DNA from 2 places in the Sphingobium olei genome. Region 1 is predicted to be linked to the other one. Evidence: riboswitches for the same ligand, from Rfam matches in the RefSeq annotation. Region 1 holds a riboswitch; the other holds the start of a gene.
The links. Region 1 has a riboswitch for manganese ahead of ACFQ24_RS19005 (TMEM165/GDT1 family protein). Riboswitches for the same ligand answer to the same signal wherever they lie in the genome.

Region 1 (7,194 bases):
CCATCGGCGGCGCGAACACCGGCTGCTTCGCCCAGATGATGGCCCAATGGTTCGCCGAACGGCGGATGCAGGAAAGCCGCGGCGAACCCTGATCTACCGCGCGCCCTCCAGCGCCGCGCCCTCGTCCACCGTCGCGCGAAAATCCGGCCGCAGCTTCAGCCCCGCCGCCTGCTCATAGGCATAGCCCGCGTCGAGCAGCCTCTGCTCGGCATAGGCGCCCGCGATGAAGCTCAGTCCAACCGGCAATCCGCGCGCCAGCCCCATGGGCACGGTCAGGTGCGGATATCCCGCGATCGCCGCCGGCCCGGTCGACCCGCCCGGCCCCTCATATTGATCGCCCCACACCGTGTCAGACGGCCAGGCCGGCCCGTAGCTGATCGTCACCAGCAGGTCGACGCGATTGTCCGCCAGCATCGCGTCGATCCCCTCACGACCTGCGAGCCGCAACGACTTCTCCCGCGCCGCCTTGTAGGCGGGGTCGTCCAGCCCGGCCTTTGCCTGCGCCATGGCGAAAATCTCCTGCCCGAACAGCGGCATCTCCTTGTCCGCCTGGGCGCTATCGAAGGCGATGAGGTCGGCCAGCGTCCGCGTCGCCACCTGGTCGGGCCGGGTGGAGGCGAGATAGGCGTTCACGTCCGCCTTGAACTCATATTTCAGGACGTCGTAGCTCGCGTCCGACATGCCCTCCATCGCCGGCTTCTTCACCTCGACCAAAGTCGCACCCAATGTCTTGAGCACCGCCAGCGCCGCCTCGTACCGGGCGAGCAGATCCGGCTGCGCCCCGCCCCGCAGCACGCCGATCCGCATCCCCCTGATCTTCTTGGGATCGAGCGCGGCGGCATAGTCGCCCGCATGGGCCATGGCATTGGCGGTGGTGGGATCGCCGGGATCACTGGCGATCAGCGCGGAGAACAATATCGCCACATCGTGCACGCTGCGCGCCATCGGGCCGGCCGTGTCCTGGCTATGGCTGATCGGGACGATATGGGTGCGGGGGATGAGGCCGATCGTCGGCTTCAGCCCCACTAGCCCCATCATCGAGGACGGGCAGATGATCGACCCGTTGGTCTCGCTGCCGATTGCCGCCGGCGCGAAGCCCGCCGCCACCGCCGCACCCGACCCGCTTGACGATCCGCAGGTGGTGCGATCGAGAGCATAGGGGTTACGCGTGAGGCCGCCTACCGCGCTCCATCCGCTCATCGACCGTTCGGACCGGAAATTGGCCCATTCGCTCAAGTTCGTCTTGCCGAGAATGATCGCGCCCTTCGCCTTGAGCGCGGCGGCAACCGGCGAATCGCGGCCGGCATCGTTGCGCGCCAGCGCCAGCGATCCCGCCGTGGTCGGCATCCCCGCCGCCTCGATATTGTCCTTCAGCAGGATCGGCACACCATGCAGCGGCCCGCGCAGCTTCCCCGCGCGCCGTTCGGCGTCCAGCACCCGCGCCTGCGCGACTGCATCGGGATTGATCGTGATGATGCTGTTGATCCGCGGCCCCGTCCGATCCATCGCCGCGATGCGCTTCAGGTAGGCGCGCACCGCTTTCTCGCTGCTCGTGCGCCCGCTCGCCAGATCGGCGGACAGCGATGCTACGCCCTGATCCTCCATCCCCGCCTGCGCCGCCGGCGCGAACAGCAGGGCGGCGGCGATCGCGATCGGCATCTTCATCTTGGATAGGTCCGGTCCATATGGTCGATGCTCTTGACGATCAGCCGCTCCAATACCGCCATCCCGATTTCCCCCCGCTGCGCCATGCTTGCCATCTCCATGCCGCTCGACTAGAGGCTAGCGCGTCATCTGGGGAGTAGCCAGCCGTTCCAAATGGGACGGGCCATATGTCAACATATTTGGCCGAGAGGTCATGGCATATGGGATGTGTCGCCGTCCGTTAGGAACGGCCGCATCGGGCGAGACCAATGGCATCTTCGTTCTGTTGCCCGGCCGGGCGGAGGACGGTGATGGCATTGTGTCGATCGTCTCCGCCCGGCCCCGGAACGCCTGAATGGAAGCCCTTCTGACATCCGCCGCGCTGGTGGCGCTCGCCGAAATGGGCGACAAGACGCAGCTGCTGGCGATGCTGCTCGCCACCCGCTTCCGCAAGCCCGTGCCGATCATCCTCGGCATCTTCGGCGCGACCGTCGCCAATCATTTCCTCGCCGCGCTGGTCGGTCATTCGATCGCCGGCGTGCTGACCCAGCCCTGGTTCCGCTACGCCGTCGCTGCTTCCTTCATCCTCATGGCCGGCTGGACCCTGATCCCCGACAAGATCGACGCCGACGCCCCGCTCAAGGCGCCGTCGAAGGCGGGCGTGTTCATGACCACGCTGGTCGCCTTCTTCCTCGTCGAAATGGGCGACAAGACCCAGGTGGCGACAGTGGCGCTCGGCGCGCGCTTCGACAATCTGTTCGCCGTCACCATGGGCACCACGCTGGGCATGATGATCGCCAATGTCCCCGCCGTCCTGTTCGGCGAAGCGCTGGCGAAGAAAGTGCCGATGCGCGCGCTTCAGATCGGCGCGGCGCTGCTCTTCCTGCTGCTCGGCCTGTGGATGCTGGCCGATCTTCAGGGCTGGCTGGGCTAAAAAAGGGCGGCTGCTTGCGCGCGGCGGTTGTCAGCGCGCGGCGGCTGTTGCAAGGGGTTGAACCAGAGTCATCTACAACCTTTGAAAGACATGGGGTCCGCGTGATGAAGGACAGTCTCGTAACCATCTTCGGCGGCGGCGGCTTTCTGGGCCGGCAGGTCGCCCAGGCGCTGATGGCGCGCGGCGCGCGCGTGCGGATCGCGCAGCGCGACCTCGCCACCGCCGTCAAGGTGAAGCCGCTCGGCGCGCTGGGCCAGAGCCAGTTCGTCGCCGCCGACATCCGCAAGCCCGAAAGCGTGACCCGCGCCATCCATGGCAGCGACGTCGTGATCAACCTGGTCGGCATCCTGGCCGGCGACTTCGACGCGTTCCATCATCAGGGCGCGTCCAATGTCGCAAAGGCCGCCTCGGCAGCCGGCGTGACAGCGCTGGTCCATGTGTCGGCGATCGGCGCGGACCCGGAAAGCCCCTCCGCCTACGGCCGGTCCAAGGCGGCTGGCGAAGCCGCGGTCAAGGCGGCCTTCCCCAACGCCACCATCATCCGTCCCTCGATCATCTTCGGCCCGGAAGACCAGTTCCTCAACCGCTTTGCCGAAATCATCAGCATGGCGCCCGTCATCCCGGTCGTCAGCGGCGCGACCAAATTTCAGCCCGTCTATGTCGCGGACGTCGCCCACGCCATCGCGAATGCCGCGCAGGCGCCCGATCTCCACGGCGGGAAGACCTATGAAGTCGCCGGCCCGCAGGTCATGTCCCTGAAGGACATCAACGGCTGGATCGCGAAGACCATCGGTCGTGACAGGCCGCTGGTGGACGTGCCCGGCCCCTTCGCCTCGCTGCTGGCCATGCTGCCAGGCGGCCCCATCACCCGCGACCAGCTCGCGATGCTTGGCCGCGACAATATCGCCGTGTCGGGGGCGCAAGGCCTCGCCGCGCTCGGCGTGTCGCCCACGCCGCTTGCTGCCGTCGCGGACCGCTGGCTGGTGCGCTACCGCCGCCACGGCCGCTTCGCCGGCCGCGCGAAGGCCTGATCGACTGCGTATCGACCCCCTGTGATCGCGCCGGACCCGCTCAAGGCGGGGTTGGCGCGATCCTCTGATGCGAACCCTTCCTGTCGAGGAAGCGAGAACGGGAGCACGCCTGCATGGACCATATCCTCACCGTCATCCTGCTCGGCATCGTGGAGGGGCTCACCGAATTCCTGCCCGTCTCCTCGACCGGCCACCTCATCCTTGCCAGCGAGCTGCTGGGCTATGACGCGTCCACCTGGGCGATGTTCAACGTCATTATCCAGCTGGGCGCGATCTTGGCCGTGGTGGTGCTCTACTGGCGCACCTTCTGGGCGGTGGGCATGGGCCTGTTGCGCCGCGAGCCGGTCAGCTGGCGCTTCCTGCGCAACCTCATCCTCGCCTTCATTCCCGCGGCGGTGATCGGTCTCGTGCTGCACGACTATATCGAAATCCTGCTTGGCGCGCCGCATGTCGTCGCCTGGGCGCTGATCGCGGGCGGCATCGCTATCCTCCTCATCGAGCGCGCGGTGAAGGAACAGCGCTTCCATGGCATTGCGGACATCCCGCTCGTCCGGGTGTTGGGGATCGGCTTCATCCAGTGCCTTGCGATGGTTCCCGGCGTCAGCCGGTCCGGCGCGACGATCATGGGCGCGCTGACGCTGGGTGTGGAACGGCGCACCGCCGCCGAGTTCAGCTTCTTTCTCGCCATTCCCACGATGCTGGGCGCGACGGCGCTGGAACTGCTCAAGAAAGGCGACCAGCTAACCAGCGCGACGGTCGGCTGGGGCGACATCGCACTCGGCTTCGTCGTCTCCTTCGTTGTGGCGATCGTCGTCATTCGCGCCTTCGTCGGGCTGGTGTCGCGCCACGGTTTCGCGCCCTTCGCCTGGTATCGAATCATCGCCGGTGCGGCCGCGCTGATCTGGCTGGCGGCGCGATAAGGCCGCATCGGACCTATATCGCGCAAGATTGTTGCCAAGAAAATCGAGTAAATTCAATTCTGCCCAATAAATAGGTAATATTTGCTGTCTTATATTGCAGAATCCGCGTGACTCCGTGGGTTTTTCTGCTATCCGCGCTCCTGTCATTCAATCAGGGACGCATTCATGGCCGACAATCCGATGCTGAAGTTCGTGGGCTTGGGCCAATCCTACCCGGAAAAGCGCGCCGCTGACGATCGTGCGGACGATTTCCTCGAAATCAGCCGCAGCTTCCTGGTCCAGAAGGCGGAGGAGCAGGCGTCGCGCTGCTCGCAATGCGGCGTCCCCTATTGCGCCACCCATTGCCCACTGCACAACCATATTCCCGACTGGCTGCGCCTGACGGCGGAGGGCCGGCTGCGCGAAGCCTATGAGCTGTCCAACCTCACCTCCACCATGCCGGAAATCTGCGGCCGCATCTGCCCGCAGGATCGCCTGTGCGAAGGCAATTGCGTCATCGAATTTTCCGGCCACGGCGCGGTCACCATCGGGTCGGTCGAAAAATTCATCACCGACACCGCCTGGAAGGAAGGCTGGGTCGAACCGCTGGTTCCCGGCGCGCCGACCGGCCAGTCCATCGGTGTGATCGGTGCCGGCCCCGCCGGCCTCACCACGGCGGAATATCTGCGCGCGGCAGGGCATGACGTGCATGTCTATGACCGGCACGACCGCGCGGGCGGCCTGCTGACCTACGGCATTCCCGGCTTCAAGCTGGAAAAGGACGTCGTCATGCGCCGCGTCCAGCGCCTCAAGGACGGCGGCATCGTCTTCCACGAAAACTTCGAGGTCGGCCGCGACGCCAGCCTGGAAGAACTGCGCCAGCGCCATGACGCCATCCTGATCGCCACCGGCGTCTACAAGCCCCGCGACATCAAGGCGCCCGGCGTCGGCGCGGCGGGCGTGGTTAAGGCGCTCGACTATCTCACCGCGTCCAACAAGGCCGGCTTCGGCGACGCCGTGCCGGAACATGAGGACGGCACCCTGCTCGCCACCGGCAAGAATGTCGTCGTCATCGGCGGCGGCGACACGGCGATGGACTGTGTGCGCACCGCGATCCGCCAGGGCGCGAAGTCGGTGAAGTGCCTCTACCGCCGCGACCGGGACAATATGCCGGGGTCGCAGCGCGAAGTCGCCAATGCGGAAGAGGAAGGCGTCGAGTTCGTGTGGCTGACCGCCCCCATCGCCTTTGAAGGCACAAGCCAAGTGACCGGCGTCAAGGTGACGAAGATGCGCCTCGGCCAGCCCGACGCGTCGGGCCGCCGCGCGCCCGAACCGGACCCCGGCAGCGAGCACACGCTGGAAGCCGATCTCGTCATCAAGGCGCTGGGCTATGATCCGGAGGATCTGCCCAGGCTGTTCGGCTCGGACGACCTTTCCGTCACCCGCTGGGGTACGCTGCGCGTCGATCACAAGACGATGATGACCAGCATGGACGGCGTGTTCGCCGCCGGCGACATCGTGCGTGGCGCGAGCCTTGTCGTCTGGGCCATCCGCGACGGCCGCGACGTCACCGAACATATGCATCGTTATTTGCGTGCGAAGGCGAAGGCCGCAGCCGGCGAAAGGGTCGCGGCATGAGGCACCTGCTCGCCATCCCGCTGCTGGCGCTGGCCGTCCCCGCTCTGGCGCAGGCTTCGGCGGCGCCTACATCCGTCGAAACTCTTGCGCCGGTCGATCCCGCCTTGCTCGCCAAGGCCCGACCCATCGCCGCCGTCATCATCCCCGATGGGGTCATGACCCGCATGATGGGCCCCATGATGCAGAAGATGATCGGTCCGATGCTTGACGGCATGACGAAGATGCCGGTGCGCGATCTCATGAAGGCCGGCGGCATGGACCCGGCGCAGGCCGATCGCCTCAGCCCCGCCACGATCGAGCAGGTCGTGACCATCGTCGATCCTGCCTATCGTGAGAGGATGCACATCATGATGGGGGGCATGATGCCTGCCCTTGGCCGGTTCATGAGCCGCTACGAACCCGACATGCGCGAAGGCATGGCCGAAGCCTTCGCCAGCCGATACACCGCCGCGGAGCTCGACCAGATCGGGGCGTTCATGCGGACGCCGGCCGGTGCGCGGTTCGGCGGGGGCTTCATGGAGCTTGCGACCGATCCCCATTATATCGGGAAGGTCACGTCGATGATGCCCGCATTGATGCAGGCCATGCCCGACATCATGAAGGAGTCGCAGGCGCAGCTCGCAAAGCTGCCCAAGCCCCGCTCCTACAAGGATCTTACCCCAGCCGAACGCCAGCGCCTCGAAACGCTGCTCGGCGCAGACGCCAAGAAGGTCGCACAATGATGGACCACATGGAATCCGAACGCCTCCGCCTCGCGCGCGAAGGCATGTACCGCCCCGAATTCGAAGGCGACGCCTGTGGCGTGGGCTTGGTCGCAGCGACCGATGGCCGCCCTTCGCGGCGCGTGGTCGCCTCCGCCATCGATGCGCTGAAGGCCGTGTGGCATCGCGGCGCGGTCGACGCGGACGGCAAGACCGGCGACGGCGCTGGCATCCATGTCGACCTGCCGGTGCGCTTCTTCGACGACGCGATCGCGGATTCGGGCCACAAGCCGCTGCCCAACCGGCTCGCCGTCGGCATGATCTTCCTGCCGCGCACGGACCTTTCG
Region 2 (7,194 bases), on a different contig from region 1:
AGTGCGCCGACTGGCTATGTGGTCTGGTCGGCCGCGTCGGCGCCTATCAGGCGCGCCCCGACGAATGGGCTGACATGGCTTGGTCGCAGACCTACTTTCAGGACCGGCTCGACGCGGCATCGGTGCGAAGCTCGATCCGCCTGCAAACGGCCGCTACCGAGGTCGAAACGGTGGAAGCCCTACCCGCCGTCGTCGATACAGGTCTCGCACAGCCTGCACCGGGCAACGACGACACGCCGGCCTGACTCCGGCGGGTCAATCCGCCGGCATATCACTCGGCCGGGTCGGACGCATCGTTCCAGCGATGAAGAGGGGTGTGCCACGTGGCACAGCTACGCCAGCAAGGAACTGGTTCCCGAGCTGGGGCCGCGTTCGTCAGCTCGACGATCCAGCCACCCGTGTACGTGGGATCTATACGCCGCTTCGCAAAGCCATTCCCGTAAGGAGGACAAATGCCCGCAGGCCCTGGAACATCTTCCTCACCGCGTGAACTCGTCACCAAGGCGTTTGACTCCGCCTTCGTGATCGCCACCATATTAGCGGCCATCTATTTTGCCGGGTGGACCTACAGACAGGCCTATTTCGGCCGTTTTGCCATCGATCCGACCAATCTTGGCGGTTCGAACATTGCAGTTGCGGTGGAGGGCCTCGGTGCCATTATCACCACAACCGGCGCGTGGCTTACAGCGATCCTGCCGCTGCTGATCGTGACGGCGCTTACTTTGATTGCCGGCAAGCTCTTCGACCGCGCCAGGGCTGCATCGCATAGGCCGCCGTTTTTTGATCCTCTGACATTGTTTATGGCTCGGGTGGGGTGCGGGACCATTGTCATCCTCATTGTGGTCGCCGCTGGCCATGTTGCAGGTACGATCCGAGCGAAAGACCGCATAGGTAACATCACCCGAGGGGAGGTGTGGATTTACCATCTCGAAGGAAAGCAGGTGTCAGGTATCACGCTGGGGCAATCCAACGACATGACATGGGTTCTCACCAAAGAGGGTGTGCGGCCCCTCAAAACGGCAGAGATCCAGCTTATAGATGGCGCTCTATTCAACAGGGTTGCTACAGAACGCTAACGTCTAGGATCAGCGTGAAGCCGGGTGCGACCCTGCAAGCACCGCTCCTTTCGCTCTCTGCGCCGACCAAGCCGCCGTACCGCCGTCTCGGCCCTATTGGGTGACGATCCTCGCGTGAAAGGTGTGCCACGTGGCACACCTGATCGAAGCGCCTAGGGCGCGGCGTAAGCCCGTTCGCGCCGCTGCCCTCCCCCGGAGGCCATCCAGCGCCGGGGAACACCAAGGGCGGCTGCCCTTTCGTTCCCGAACGACAATCGACCGCCCGTGTAATCCGCCAAGCGTGGCACTCGACGCCCTGCAGGGCGTCGGCCACGCTAGGGCGGCTCGCCCGCGCCAGCGGTAGATTCTCGCCCTCCCTCCCCATCCCGTTCCTCGCCGGAAAGGCAGAGCCGGTTGCTGTTGCGACCGGCTTTCAGCCTCAGAGGAAAGGAAGACAATCATGGGACGGATCACCGACAACCGGGCCGACATCTATCAGGAAATCACCGATCAGATGATCGCCATGATCGAGGCGGGCACCCGGCCTTGGTCGAAATCGTGGAACGGCAGCACCGCACCCACCATCCCGCTGCGCTCGACGGGGGTTCCCTATCGCGGCATCAACGTCCTGACCCTTTGGGTTGCCGCCATGACGAAGGGCTATGCTTCCCCGCATTGGCTGACCTTCAAGCAGGCGCTCGCGCTCGGCGGCTGCGTCCGCAAGGGCGAGAAGGGCTCAACCGTCGTCTATGCCAACAAGATCGAGGTGAACGCCGACAGCAAGGCACAGGAGGGCGCAGAGCGAGGCGAGGATGGCAAGCGTCAGGTGGCGTTCCTCAAGCGCTACACCGTCTTCAATGCCGAGCAGATCGACGGCATCGAGGCGAAATATCCTGCCCCCTTGCCCGTCATCACCGCGACCAATCCCGACCAGCGCGACGCCGAACTGGACACGCTCTTTGCCCGCGTGCCCGTCACCCTCAAGCACTTCGGTTCCCAGCCCTATTATCAGCCGAGCGGCGATCATGTCGTCATGCCGCAGTTTGCCGACTTCCACACCAGCGACGACTATTATTCGACCCTAGCGCACGAGCTTTGCCATGCGACGGGGCACGTTGACCGCCTTGCCCGCCCCTCCCTCATTTCCACGAAGCGCGAGGACTATGCTCGCGAGGAACTGGTCGCCGAGCTTGGGGCCGCGTTCGTCAGCGCCACCATCGGCATCAAGCTCCACGATCGCGAGGACCACGCCGCCTATCTGGCGAACTGGCTTCAAGCGCTCCGCAACGACAAGAAGTGCATCTTCACCGCCGCACGGCTCGCGCAGGACGCGTCCGACTGGCTGTTGAGCCGCATGGCGGTCGAGACAGCGCCCGAACTGGAGGCGGCGGCGTGACCGCCGCCGACGATCCCGGCCCCGACGGGGGCCGGGGCGTGGCGGCGCGCATTGTCTTTGACCCGAGCGTCGCCACGGTGAGCGAGGAGGAGTTTAACGAGCTGGTCGCGATCATGCGCGATGGCCCAAATGCGAAGCCGCTGACCCCCGAAGCGCAATGGCGGCGCGACTATCACAAGGCGATGTTCCACCGCCGCCTTGTCGGCGTACAACCCGACCTGTTCGGCGGGAAGCCGGTAACGCATATGTACAAGGCCGCCCCCGGGCCAGTCAGCGACTGGAAACCGGAACCGGTCGAGGAGAAGCTGTCCCGGATCGCGCGCGATCCCCAAGCGACGTTCGGCATCGGCCGACCGGCTCTTTCGCCGGAGGAACTGGCCGTCGTCATCGACGGCGCAGCCAATTGGCTGCGGATCGCGCAGCGGGTCCGGATTGCGGGCGCTTTCGCATCCTATGACGGGCGCGCGGAACGCCGCATCGGTCGGAAAGGCGTGATCTGGCGCTTGTGCAGCCCGGTGTTTGCAGGCCACACCTATGTTTATCTCGATCCGACCGGCGCCGAGCGGGTAGAGAAGATCGTGATGGTGGAGCTGCGCGACGTCGAGCCGATCGATGATGCGCTGTTGGTCCCCGTCCCCTTCCACGCTTGAAGGAGCAGAAGCGAATAGTCATGAGCCCACCCCAACGCCGCCCCGCAATCCGGGCTGTCAGCTTCGAGGACGTTGGCGAGGCCATTGCCCGCCTGATCGTCGTCGCCGGGTCCGATACCGGCCAAGCCTCGCGTGCGGCCGACTTCCTGTTGGCATGGTGGGACGGCAGTGCATGGGGCCATTTTCCGGTCCTTCACCTCTGCAATTGCGATCCCGGCATCTCGGAAGACATGCTCATCGTCATGGCGCATCTGGCGGCCGAGCCGTCCGTCTATCCCGATGCTTGGGGCTACCGCGACGCGATGGCGGCGCTGGTCGAGCAGTGGCGGCCCGCATGACCCCGCTGCGCACCGCCATCGACATCATGACGGGCTTGCCCATCGATCGCGATACACGCCGCGCGCGGCTACTCGCCGCGCGCCGCAAGCCGGTCGGAAGCATCCCCCGGCGCGGCATCCTGTCCGGCCATTGGGATCGTGGCAATGTCGTCGGCGCGTTCCGGGGAGGACGCGGCAGCTTTATCGCGGACTAGCTGCGAAATCGCGCGCCGCTTCCCCGCCAAGCGAGCAAGCGGCGCGCTGGTTTGAGGTCAGGCGGTGAGGTGCTGGTAGAGGATCGTGCCGCCGATGAGGATGAGCGTCAGCCCGCCCAGCATCTCTGCATAGCGGCCGATATACCGTCCCGCGTGCTTGCCGAGCATGACGCCGATCGTGGCGACGACCGTGGTGATCCCGCCAATGATGAGGCACGCGGTCAGGATATTGACCTGCATGACCGCGAGACTGACACCCACCGCCGTTGCATCGATGCTGGTGGCGAGCGCGGTAACGACCAGTCGCCACACGCCGGTCTGAGCGCGCTGACCCGCGTCCACGTCGCTTTTCGTCGCTGCATGGATCATATGCCCGCCGACGCCGAAAAGCAGGAAGAAGGCTATCCAATGATCGACTGCCGCGATCCAAGTGCTCAGCGCCAGGCCGATCGCCCAGCCAATCGCCGGCGTGATCGCCTCGAAGAAGCCGAACACGGCGCCGACACGTAAGGCATCGCGCCAACGATTGCGCTGATTGGTCGCACCCTTCCCCACCGCCGCAGCGAAGGCGTCGACCGACAAGCTGGCGCCAAGAGCGCCGAGCGTTAGCAAACCCGTCATTGATATACGTCCAAGGGCCGTCAACCGAACGACGCAATCCACCTCCGGCCACGAGAGAGGTAGCGCATCGTTGGTCTCGCCGGGCAGATCAAAATCTGCTGCCATCGCCACGAACCGGAAGGTTCAAGGATGTTGACGATGGCCCCGCAACAGCGGGTAGCTACTCCCCAAGAGTGAGACGCCCGTATCCCCTGGGGGGCATATGTACAAGCCGAATCCGATCAACCCTGTCCGATTAGGCGATCACCAGTATTTGGATATCGCCCGGAACTGCTCCACCGCCACCTTTGTCCCCTCGCCCTCTTCGGCGTGAACCAAGCAGTGATCGATATGATCGTTGATGAGCGCGCGCTTGGCGCTGGCGATCGCGTTCTCCACCGCCTGAAGCTGCTGCGCGATATCGACGCACGGCCGTTGCTCTTCGATCATCCCGACGATGCTTTTCAGGTGCCCGGTCGCACGGTTGAGCCGCTTGATGATCGCGGGATGATTGGAATGATCGTAATGGGCCATGTCACCCTATAAGACAAACGGACGAACTTTGTCGAGCAACCCCCCGGGGGGATAGACTCTATCCCCATGGGGGGATATGGACCTGCCCGAACTTCACGTCCGATCGGTCGCGACCGCCGGGCTTGCCGGGACGCACCATGACCTCTTTCGCCGAACTCGTTCAACAGGGCAGCTCCAATCTCTGGCTGTTCATCCCGACCGCGCTGCTGCTCGGTGCGCTGCACGGGCTGGAGCCCGGCCATTCCAAGACCATGATGGCTGCGTTTATTATCGCAGTGCGTGGCACTGTTGGCCAAGCCGTCCTGCTCGGCCTGTGCGCGGCGCTTTCGCACACCGCGATCGTGTGGGGCATCGCGCTTGGCGGGCAATATCTCGGGCGCGGCATCAACACCGAAACGACCGAGCCTTACCTCCTGCTCGGCTCGGCCGTCATCGTTCTTGGCATCGGTCTATGGATGATTTGGCGCACGCGTGCCGATCAGAAGGCCGAAGCCGCGCACGATCACCACCACCATCACGGCGAGGACGAGATCCGCACGATCGACACCGGCCACGGCATGATGCGTCTGGAGATTTTCGAGGATGGCGTGCCGCCGCGCTGGCGGGCGAGCTTTGCCAAGGGTGGCTGGAAAGCGGCGGATGTTATCCTCACAACGGATCGCGGCGAAGGCCGTTCGCAGACATTCCGCTTCGTCGATCGGGGCGATTACATCGAAAGCGTCGAGGAGATCCCGGAACCGCACGCCTTCAACGCGCGCGTCTCGCTGGGCCACGGCGGCCACAGCCATGACTACGACCTCACATTCGCCGAACACGGGCACGATCACGGCCACGGGCATGATGGACTGAAGGTCACGGGCGACGATGCCTACATGAACGCGCATGAGCGCGCCCACGCCGCCGATATCAGCCGCCGGTTCGCCGATCGTCAGGTAACGACCGGCCAGATCGCGCTGTTCGGCCTGACGGGCGGGCTGATCCCCTGCCCCGCAGCCGTCACCGTCCTCCTGCTCTGCCTCCAGCTCAAGCGTCTCGCGCTCGGTGTCGTGCTGGTGAGCGCGTTCAGCGTCGGCCTTGCCGTGACGATGGTCAGCGCCGGCGTCATCGCATCGCTCAGCGTCACGCACATCCGCAAGCGCTGGTCAGGGTTCGGCGACTTCGCGCGCAAGGCGCCTTATGCGTCGGCGGGCCTGATGCTCGTGATCGCGGGCTACATGGCCTATTCCGGCTTGCAAGGCCTCAGTCGGATCGGCGCGATCTGATGCGATCGCCTTGCGTCGATCTATGTGGTTTCGATGCCCGCACCGGATGGTGCCGGGGGTGTGGCCGCACGCGCGACGAGGTCCGGCGTTGGCGTAACCTGCGACCTGGTGATGCACGCCGCGTCATGAGCGACCTGCCACACCGCTTGGCAAAGCTGACCGACCGTTCCGCAAAGGGGGGCACGTCCTGATGTCGTGTCTCGCCGCCAAGGCGCTGGTATAATGTCGAGCAGGCTGAAATAGCGTGAACGCTCGAATTGACCGGCAAGTGATTTCCTTGCCCCGTTTTTTGCGTCGGCTTACGCTGCAAATGATGGCGGTGCAGCGTTCCTCTGTTGCGATCCTAGGAGTCGTGTTGGCGCTGGCCGCTGTCCTCGGGCTTGTCGCAGTATCGGGATGGCATAGCGCCATGGTTCACGATCACGGCCCGGTTCAAGTCGCCATGGTCGATACCCATTCTGATGACGATCACGACCATGCGGTTATGATCGATCATGACGATCAGGCTCCGGCAAAGCAGGCCGACGGCGACGGGCCAGCTCACCTTCTTGCCCACGCCGCAGGCCACTGGGTTGCTTTCGATGGCGCGAGGGCTGCGCCGGTTGCGGCCATCGTCGCCGCTCGCGTGTGGTCGATATTAACTCCATCGCTCCCCAGCGGGATCGACCCATCTAAGCTTCTGCGTCCGCCTCGCGGTTGAGTCTCGCCGACGCCGCGCGCGTCGACTGACTACCCTAGAGGATCATGCACTATGAACGGCAGTTTTCGCCGGTCGCGCACCGTTGCGCTGACCGGCGCCTTTGCGGCGCTATCGCCCGTAGGTGCGGCGTGGTCGCAGACCGCACCCCCCTTTGCACAGCTTCTAAATCAGACGCGTGATGTGCCGCGCGTCCTGGCGCTAGAAGCAGACGTCGCCCGAGCACGCGGCTTGGCATTACAAGCGCGCGCCCGACCGAACCCCTCGATCAATGTCTATGCAGAGAATTTCGTGGGCGACCACGATCGCAATGCGCGCAATCAACAACAGACGACTTTCCAGGTCGATCAGCCTGTCGAACTGGGCGGCAAGCGATCCGCTCGGATCGCCGCCGGTGAAGCCGGGATCGTTGCGGCAAAGGCGCGCGATCGTGACGGCCGTCTCGTCTTTGCGACTGAGCTGGCGCGC

Region 2: another riboswitch for manganese. It lies ahead of ACFQ24_RS03605 (manganese efflux pump MntP); the one in region 1 lies ahead of ACFQ24_RS19005 (TMEM165/GDT1 family protein).

What each region holds. Positions count from the first base shown of each region.
Region 1 covers NZ_JBHTLS010000134.1:200,169-207,362, forward strand. The annotation lists gene ACFQ24_RS18995 (hypothetical protein) at 1-92, shown strand, start outside; gene ACFQ24_RS19000 (amidase) at 94-1,665, opposite strand; yybP-ykoY riboswitch at 1,784-1,902, shown strand; gene ACFQ24_RS19005 (TMEM165/GDT1 family protein) at 2,000-2,578, shown strand; gene ACFQ24_RS19010 (complex I NDUFA9 subunit family protein) at 2,683-3,609, shown strand; gene ACFQ24_RS19015 (undecaprenyl-diphosphate phosphatase) at 3,723-4,529, shown strand; gene ACFQ24_RS19020 (NAD(P)-dependent oxidoreductase) at 4,695-6,146, shown strand; gene ACFQ24_RS19025 (DUF2059 domain-containing protein) at 6,143-6,868, shown strand; gene gltB (glutamate synthase large subunit) at 6,868-7,194, shown strand, end outside.
Region 2 covers NZ_JBHTLS010000011.1:66,011-73,204, reverse strand. The annotation lists gene ACFQ24_RS03635 (DUF3800 domain-containing protein) at 1-245, shown strand, start outside; gene ACFQ24_RS03630 (hypothetical protein) at 453-1,076, shown strand; gene ACFQ24_RS03625 (ArdC family protein) at 1,516-2,451, shown strand; gene ACFQ24_RS03620 (hypothetical protein) at 2,448-3,101, shown strand; gene ACFQ24_RS03615 (DUF7673 family protein) at 3,122-3,439, shown strand; gene ACFQ24_RS03610 (hypothetical protein) at 3,436-3,633, shown strand; gene ACFQ24_RS03605 (manganese efflux pump MntP) at 3,691-4,254, opposite strand; yybP-ykoY riboswitch at 4,259-4,429, opposite strand; gene ACFQ24_RS03600 (metal-sensing transcriptional repressor) at 4,498-4,767, opposite strand; gene ACFQ24_RS03595 (nickel/cobalt efflux transporter) at 4,905-6,029, shown strand; gene ACFQ24_RS03590 (DUF1289 domain-containing protein) at 6,029-6,220, shown strand; gene ACFQ24_RS03585 (hypothetical protein) at 6,373-6,585, opposite strand; gene ACFQ24_RS03580 (TolC family protein) at 6,781-7,194, shown strand, end outside.